2 regions of the Mesorhizobium sp. M0048 genome follow, and region 1 is predicted to be linked to the other one. Evidence: riboswitches for the same ligand, from Rfam matches in the RefSeq annotation. Region 1 holds a riboswitch; the other holds the start of a gene.
The links. A riboswitch is a leader RNA that binds a small molecule or an ion and turns the genes downstream of it on or off. The one in region 1 is predicted to bind cobalamin.
Positions count from the first base shown of each region.

Region 1 (4,003 bases):
GACGATATGCAGGCCTTCGCGGCGTGACTTCAGCGCCGCGACCACCTTTTCGAGGTCGAGATAGTCGTAACGCAGCGCGATGTTCAACTCGTCGAGCACCACCAGGCTGATCGACGGCTCGGCCATCAGCTCGAGCGCCTTCGCCCAGGCGGCCTCGGCCGCCGCGATGTCGCGTTTCAGGTCCTGCGTCTCCCACGTAAAGCCCTCGCCCATGGCGTGCCAGAGGACACGGTCGCCGAAGGCGGCAAAGGCGTCCTTCTCGCCGGTGTGCCATTTGCCCTTGATGAACTGGACGACGCCGACACGCTTGCCGTAGCCGAGCATCCTGAGCGCCAGACCGAAGGCGGCCGTGGTCTTGCCCTTGCCCGGCCCGGTGTTCACGATCAACAGCCCCTTCTCGACCGTCTTGGCTGCAACCTCGGCGTCCTGCACCGCCTTGCGCTTGGCCATCTTGGCGCGGTGGCGTTCCTCGTCCCCCTGTTCAATGGTCTTGGGATCGATAGTATCAGCCATGTCATTTCACCTTGAGCGGCAGCCCCGCCACCATCAAAAGCACGGTGCCGGCGACCGCCGCGACGTCCTGGTTCAGCCGGCCGGCGGCATCGCGAAACCGTCTTGCCAGCGCATTGTCCGGCACGATGCCCTGGCCGACCTCGTTGGACACCACGAACCACGGGCCACGCGGCCGCGACAGCACATCGGCCAGCCTTTGGCATTCGGCCTCGACATCATGGTCGGCCAGCATATGGTTGGTCAGCCACAGCGTCAGGCAGTCGATCAGCACCGGCTGGCCGTCGGGCAGTGCCTCGATCGCGCCGGCAAGGTCGAGCGGCGCCTCGATGGTCGTCCAGCCATCGCCTCGCCGCGAGCGGTGCAGCGCGATGCGCTGACGCATCTCCTCGTCATAGGCTTGCGCTGTGGCGATATAGCTCCACGGCGCCGGACAGGCGCTCACCAGCCTCTCGGCATGCGCGCTCTTGCCGGAGCGCGCACCGCCGATGACCAGGGTCAGCGCCCCGGCAGCGCGGTCAGGCAAAGCTGTCGCGCAGGCTGGTTGCCGCGCCGGTGAAGCGTCCGCGCACCAGCCCGACGACCATACCGAGCACCAGCCAGAACACCAGATTGGTCAGCGTCACCGCCACCACGAACTGATGATGCAGGCCTTCCGGGATCGCCGTCTCGAAACTGTCGGGCTGCGGCGCGCCGACAATATGCGGCGCAACGATCAACGCCACGGCAAGGATCGCCAGCGGCAGCGATCTGCGGAAGGCGATAAGGCCGAGACCGGCCGCTGTCGCCACCACTGTTGCCCACCACCAGATCTGGCGTTGGACAAGGTCGGCCGCCGGCATCGCCGGCAGTTCCGGCGCCAGGCCGAGGCCGGGCGCCAGCGTGAACACGGCAAAGCCGGCCAGGCCCCAGAACAGGCCCTGGCGCCAATTGCCGATGCCGCCGGCGAATTCCGAAACCGCGACCAGGACCAGTGCGAAGCCAATGCCGGTGACGATATTGGCAACGACGCTGAAACCAAAGCGCTCGAAGCCGTCGGCCGGCGCCCAGCCTTCGTCTTCAGCCGGAGCCATTGCTTCAGCCGGTGCCGGCGCGGCGCTGCTCATAGCCATCGTGCCGGCGGCGTTTTCGGCCGGTGCCGCAGGTGCCGCGGCATGGTCATGGCCGCCGCCGGCCTGTTCGTAGACTTCCGCTTTCAGGATGAGCGGCACGGTGGCGTAGGCCTGCATGCAGGCGAGAACGACGCCGGCCACAAGCCCTGCGATCGCCGCGATGAAGACGACGTTGCGAAACAGTGTCATGATGTCAGCCCCTTGTCAGTGGCAGGGAAAGCCCATCGAGTGGCGATAGTCGTGCGCGGCATTGTGGACCGCATCGATATGCGAGAAGCCGACAAAGCCCATGACGAAAATGCCGAGGAATGCAGCAAGCGCCAGCTGCAGGAGACGCGACTGCGAGGAGGCGGAAGCGCCGAGCGAAACGGAAGCGGTATTCATGTCTTGTCCTTTCGCCCTCCACCCGAGGGCATAGAAGTCAGTTTCCTGTCGCCGGCAGGTCTCCTGGCTCGCGGATCAGCGCCCTTCCCCACCTTCCCGAAGGCGAACCTTCAGTGGCATATGGAGAGGACTACCGCACACAGTTGCGGGGGCAGCCACGGCATTGGGCAAACAATTTCGCCCGCACCGCATTCCCTCTTGGTTCCAAACGGAACCGACGACATCAGCGACTATAGGCAGAATCGCCGCGCCCGGCAAACCAAATTCCGCCGGATCGTGTGGCGAATGCGCCGCCTCGCCAAACCGGAGAACTGGCGCCGCAGACGTCGCGATCTGCGCGGTCAAACAGAACGGCCTGCGTTCGATGCGGCACTGCACCGCTTCCACAATTGGGTGTTCGAGCGCCATGCGGCGCTCGAACATCAAAGCGATTTGGGCAGATAGCGCCAGGTGACGAAGCCGCAGATCGCCGCCAGCAGGCCGAGTGTCGCGAAAACCGCGCCCAGGCCGAAGAACGCCAGCACCACGGAATAGACCAGCGGCGGCGTCAGCTCGGAAAAGTCGAGATAGGTGCGGTAGACCGCCGCCATCTGTGCCCGCTCATACGAGCGCACCGAGCGCATGAAGGCGGTCGAGCCCAGCGCATCGAGCGCGATGGTGAAGAAGGCACCGCAAAGCAGCAAGGCGCCGGTGATGAGCGGTGCGGCCTCGCCGACGGCGCCGGCCGCCAGCAGCGTTGCCGACATCGCGAAATAGGCGAACGTCATGGTGCGCCGGCCGCCGAAACGCTTTCCTGCCCTGCCCCAGAAGATGGCCATGAACAAAAGCGCATTGCCGGCCGAAACCAAGAGGCCGCCGGCGAGCTTGCCCTCGCCGGTGATCACCATGAACAGCGGCCCATAGACGAAGAACGTCGTCCAGAAGCAGGAGCGGCCGAAAGCGATCAGCCAGGCCAGCCTCAGCCTTGGCTGCGCGACGAAGCGGCCGATATTGGCCAGCGGATTGACCGGCCGCGTCTTGCCGGGGCGGATCGACGGGTTATCGCCAAGCCGGTAAGTCCAGAACAGCGCCAGTAAAGCCATGGCGAAGACGGCCACCGCGCCATGCGCGGCATAGATGCCGAAACGCGTGTAGAGGTAAATTCCGAGGGTCGGCCCGGTGGTCCAGGCAAGCATCGACCACGCCATGCGCAGCGACTCGGCCTGCATGAAATCGGTCTTGCGGATATGGTCCATGATGTAAAGGTTGAGCGTGATCGCCAGCGCGCCGGCGCCGACGATGCGGCAGAGCATGCCGACCACCTGGCCAGCCAGCGTATGGGTGACGAAGAACAGCGAGCCGGCGGCCAGCAGGCAGGCGCCGGCGGTATAGACCCAGCGCCGGGCAAAGCGGGCGATCAGCATCGGCATGAACAGCGTCGCCGACAGGCCGAGCATCGCCACGATCGTGTAGAGGATCGAAACAATCTGCTCGTTGTGCAGTATCTCATAGGCCTGGATCGGGATGACGCTGGACACGGTGGCGCGCGCGAAGGATTCGACCGCATAGAGCGAGGCGAAGGTGCGGGCATCCGCCGGCCGCAAGGCCGCAAGCCAGATCGGATGGCGCACATGGGTAGCCATTGTGTTCCCCGAAGCCGAATCGCCCGAAGCAGGGTTGGAGCACAAATCTGCCGCGGCGATTCCTGGCCGCGTAACAGGAAACCGACGCCTTCACGGCAAAAAGCGAAGCCGGCCAAAGGCTTTCCGGCTCTGGCCTAAAGCAGCCCTGATGCCGCCGTCACCAACGCAAAGCAAGGCCCTGCTTCTTTTGACGGTGGCAACCGTGATAGTCGTCTTGCCGGGGCTGAACCAAGACAGCGAGACCAATGAGCATCGACACGCCGAGCGCAGCCGTTCAGGATCAACCGAAGTCGAAGCGCATCGCCGCTATCGACATTGCACGCGGCATCGCATTGCTTGCCATGGCGAGCTATCATTTCACCTGGGACCTCGAAT
Region 1 is NZ_JAMYUV010000004.1:57,957-61,959, reverse strand. Features, by position in the region: gene cobO (cob(I)yrinic acid a,c-diamide adenosyltransferase) at 1-513, opposite strand, end outside; gene cobU (bifunctional adenosylcobinamide kinase/adenosylcobinamide-phosphate guanylyltransferase) at 515-1,036, opposite strand; gene NKJ84_RS05835 (CbtA family protein) at 1,029-1,811, opposite strand; gene NKJ84_RS05830 (CbtB domain-containing protein) at 1,827-2,006, opposite strand; cobalamin riboswitch at 2,043-2,240, opposite strand; gene NKJ84_RS05825 (MFS transporter) at 2,429-3,628, opposite strand; gene NKJ84_RS05820 (heparan-alpha-glucosaminide N-acetyltransferase) at 3,874-4,003, shown strand, end outside.

Region 2 (4,003 bases), on a different contig from region 1:
GATAACCCATGGCCGGAGCGGTCTCGACGCCAATCACATCCCCTTCGAACTCGACACGTCACAGGGAGAAAACGGTTCCCTTTATTCCTGCGCGATTAGTACACGTGCCGAAGGAAAGTGCACTTTCTCGCTCGAGTGACTTATTTCAAAGGATGTGATCGCGTTTTGGCACATTCACGGCCCACATGCGGCAGCCGCTAACTCACCACATGGTGAGTAACCAGGAAACCTTCCGGCCTACACTTTCTCCCGGAGCGCGCGTGCTGCAGCAACCATGTTCATGAGGGCAGGGCGGACCTCCTCCCACTTGCGGGTTTTGAGGCCACAGTCCGGGTTTACCCACAGTTGGGCATCGGACAGTCGCTCGCGGGCAAGCATGACGAGATCCGAAATCTCGCCGACTTCCGGGACCCGTGGTGAGTGAATGTCATAGACTCCGGGCCCGATTTCATTCGGATATTTGGAGCTCGTGAAGGCGTCCAGCAGTTCCATTTTCGAGCGCGACGTCTCAATCGAAATGACATCCGCATCCATTTCAGCGATCGCGTCGATGATCTCGTTGAACTCCGAATAGCACATGTGGGTATGGATTTGAGTCGCGTCCTTTACACCCGTTGAAGCGATCCGGAAGCATTCGACAGCCCAGTCGAGATAGTCGTTCCAATCAGACTGGCGCAGTGGCAATCCTTCGCGAAACGCGGCCTCATCGATCTGGATCATCCTTGCGCCGGACCATTCGAGATCCGTCACTTCGTCGCGGATGGCGAGCGCGATCTGGCGGCATGCTTCGGAGCGGGGTACGTCGTCGCGAACAAATGACCAGTTGAGAATGGTCACTGGGCCTGTGAGCATTCCCTTCACAGGGTTTTCCGTAAGCGACTGGGCGAATTGCCACCAGCGCAGCGTCATCGGATTGGGCCTCGATACGTCGCCGAAGATGATGGGGGGGCCCACGTAACGCGACCCATAGCTCTGCACCCAGGCATGCTGAGTGAAGGCGAAGCCGGACAGCTGCTCGCCGAAATGCTGTACCATGTCGTTTCGTTCGAACTCACCGTGCACCAGCACGTCCAGCCCGATCTCTTCCTGCCAGCGAATTGCAGCCTCGATCTCCTTCTTCAGGAAGGTCTCGTAGTCGACATAGCTCAGCTGGTCCTTCGCATGAGCGGCCCGCGCCCTGCGTACCTGCGGCGTCTGCGGGAAGGACCCGATGGTCGTCGTCGGGAACGGCGGCAGCCCGAGCGTGCCGGCCTGGACTCTGGAGCGCTCGGCAAAAGCGCTCTCTCGTCGCTTCATGCTGTCGTCAATGCTGGCGATCCGCCCCTCAACCAGCGGGTCATGGATCTTCGTGGATGTCACGCGAGTGGCGGCAGCCTCGGCAGACGCTTTCAACGCGCCTGCCACCGCATCCCTGCCTTGGGACAGGGCCCGGGCAAGCAACACCAACTCGTCGGTCTTCTGGGCCGCGAAGGCGAGCCACGACCTGATGTCCGCGTCGAGTTCCGTCTCCATGCGGATGTCGATCGGCACATGCAGCATCGAGCAAGAAGGCGCGATCTCGACGCGGTCCAAGGGCCAGCCGGCGACGATCGGTTTGATGCGGTCGAGAATGGCGGGCAGGTTCGCACGCCAGACGTTGCGGCCATCGATCAAGCCAAGCGAGAGCACCAGATCCTTCGGTGCGAGCCGACCCACCGTTTCCAGCTGCTCGGGAGCGCGCACGAGATCAATATGCAGCCCGGCCAGGGGCAGAGAAACCGCGGTTTCGAGATTGTCTCCCAGCGGCCCGAAATAGGTAGCCAGCATGATCTTCAGCTCGGGGGCGGCTTTCGACAGCTGGCCATAGGCGAATTCGAACGCAGCTCGTTCGTTCGGGTTCAGATCGAGGACAAGCGCTGGCTCATCGATCTGCACCCAGTCGGCTCCAGACAGCTTCAGCCTCTGCAGGAGTTGCTCGTAGACGGGCAGCAGCCGGGGCAGGAGCGCGATGGGATCGAATCCTTCGGCAGGCGATTTCGCCAGCTTGAGGAAGGTGATCGGTCCAAGGATGACTGGGCGTGTGTGAACGCCGAGAGCTTTAGCCTCGATGAAGTAATCGACCGGTTTCGTCGACGAGAGGGCGAACGTCTGATCATCGTTGAGTTCCGGCACAATGTAGTGATAGTTGGTGTCAAACCACTTGGTCATTTCCATCGCGGTTACGCCAGGCCGATGAGCCGCATGCTGGTGACCACCGTGCCCACAATCCTCCGTCTGACCTTGGTTGCCGCGCGCCATTGCGAAATAGATGTCAAGTGGAACCTCGCCGCTATTCCAGCCGTAACGGGATGGAACGGCGCCGACCATGGCTGCGGTGTCGAGCACATGGTCGTAGAGCGAGAAGTCGTTCGACGGTATTTTCGACACGCCGCGATCGTGCTGCTCCTCCCAGCTAGCGGCACGGAGCGCCTTCGCGGTCGTGAGAAGGTCGGCAGCGGACGATTTTCCGGACCAGTAGCTTTCAAGCGCGAATTTCAGTTCTCGCCGACGACCGAAACGGGGCACGCCGAGCGTTGCTACAGGAATTTGCTGAGAGACAGTCATGCCAGACCCCGATGGTTGGGGCGTCGGTGACAAGGAAGGCGCTAGCAGGCCGGCACGAACGCCAGGCTGCAGCGGCCACCGAGACACCCCGCCCGTGGACGTAATTCGCCGTGGCAGGTCTCCTGGCTCGCGGGGTCATAGCCTCTACCCGTCTTCCCAAGGCTATTCGCCTCAGTGACATGAGTGGGGTTGGCTCGCCGCTAACAGTTGCGGGGGCAGCGCCGGCATCGCACCGGCTTCCCTCTTAGCTCCGCTGCGGCAGCGCCGTACGGAGAACCACGACGCGGGAGACAATTACAGCAGTTCGCTTCTTTGTCAACGTCGCATAAAGAAATGTTTATGTCGTTATGTTAAATTTCCGTTGGCATGTTCCAAAGGTCGCCTCGAAAGCGAAAACTGTGGAAGCCTTGAGCGGCCGGTAAATCAAAGCAATGACGCACGGCGCCCTTGTCCAGGAGGATAGGAGTTCGTCGGCTGCCGGCAGCAAACATACCGGCAAGCGCCGTGGTGCTGCTTAGCGCATCATGCGAACCACCTCAGCGTCGAACTTCGGCTCCGAGGTTCCGACCGCTTCGTTGGTGATCTGCTCGCGACCATATTCGGCTCAATGGCGAGGCTGTTGCCCATGTGGAAGCTGTTGGCCGTGATGCCCTCGGTGATATGACACAACGATTTCGGGGGGAGCACACCGAGGCCAGGCGCAGCGGCGTGTTGCGAAGTGATCGAGGCCAATGTCTCGCACTGCTTGTTCGCAGCCCACCGGCTCAAGGTAACCCGGCTCACCACCGGGCCAGCTCAAGTCCTGTCCAAATGAGGCCTGAGCGGCAAATCGTCGTGCACGCGCACGGTTTGGCGTTCGATCTTGTGATGCGTCTTGGGCGGACAATCGCCACGGTGCAGCGCGCAGAAGCGGTCCCCAATTGGGAAGCCGCGGGCGGTGAGGGCAAGCCAGCGCCACAGGCGGAAGGGGACTTGGACCTGTTTGCCCTGCTGGACCACAAGTTCGCGACACAGGGCCTCAAGGAGAAGACCAAGAGTGATTATGCGCGGGACCTCGCCAAATTCATCAAAAGCAGCGGGCAGTCAAAGTTCGGCGCCGATTGACATGGAGATAGCCATCGCGGGGGACCGCCCAGGCGGACCGCAAGCCGGAATACAACCGGGTGCAGGCGGCCAACCTCGTCCACAAGATGGCGTCGGGCACACACCGGCGATGGGAGAGCGGACCGTGGAGTGCAGGAACTTCACGCCTATCCACGCTCCCGTGGACGTGTCCTGCGGCACATCGGCAGCGATATTGAGGAGGCAGTTGAGCTTCTGGTCGAGCACTCTTACCTGCCACTACCTACGCTTAACGTCATCTCGTACTGAAAACGCACCACGCAAGGTCGAGATGTAACATGCGCCCTTCGTGGATGGT
Region 2 is NZ_JAMYUV010000060.1:24,675-28,677, forward strand. Features, by position in the region: gene NKJ84_RS29170 (FMN-binding negative transcriptional regulator) at 1-139, shown strand, start outside; gene metE (5-methyltetrahydropteroyltriglutamate--homocysteine S-methyltransferase) at 238-2,583, opposite strand; cobalamin riboswitch at 2,679-2,879, opposite strand; gene NKJ84_RS29180 (hypothetical protein) at 3,433-3,687, shown strand.
Region 2: it holds a riboswitch for cobalamin, as region 1 does, so the genes downstream of both, metE (5-methyltetrahydropteroyltriglutamate--homocysteine S-methyltransferase) here and NKJ84_RS05830 (CbtB domain-containing protein) in region 1, are expected to answer to the same signal.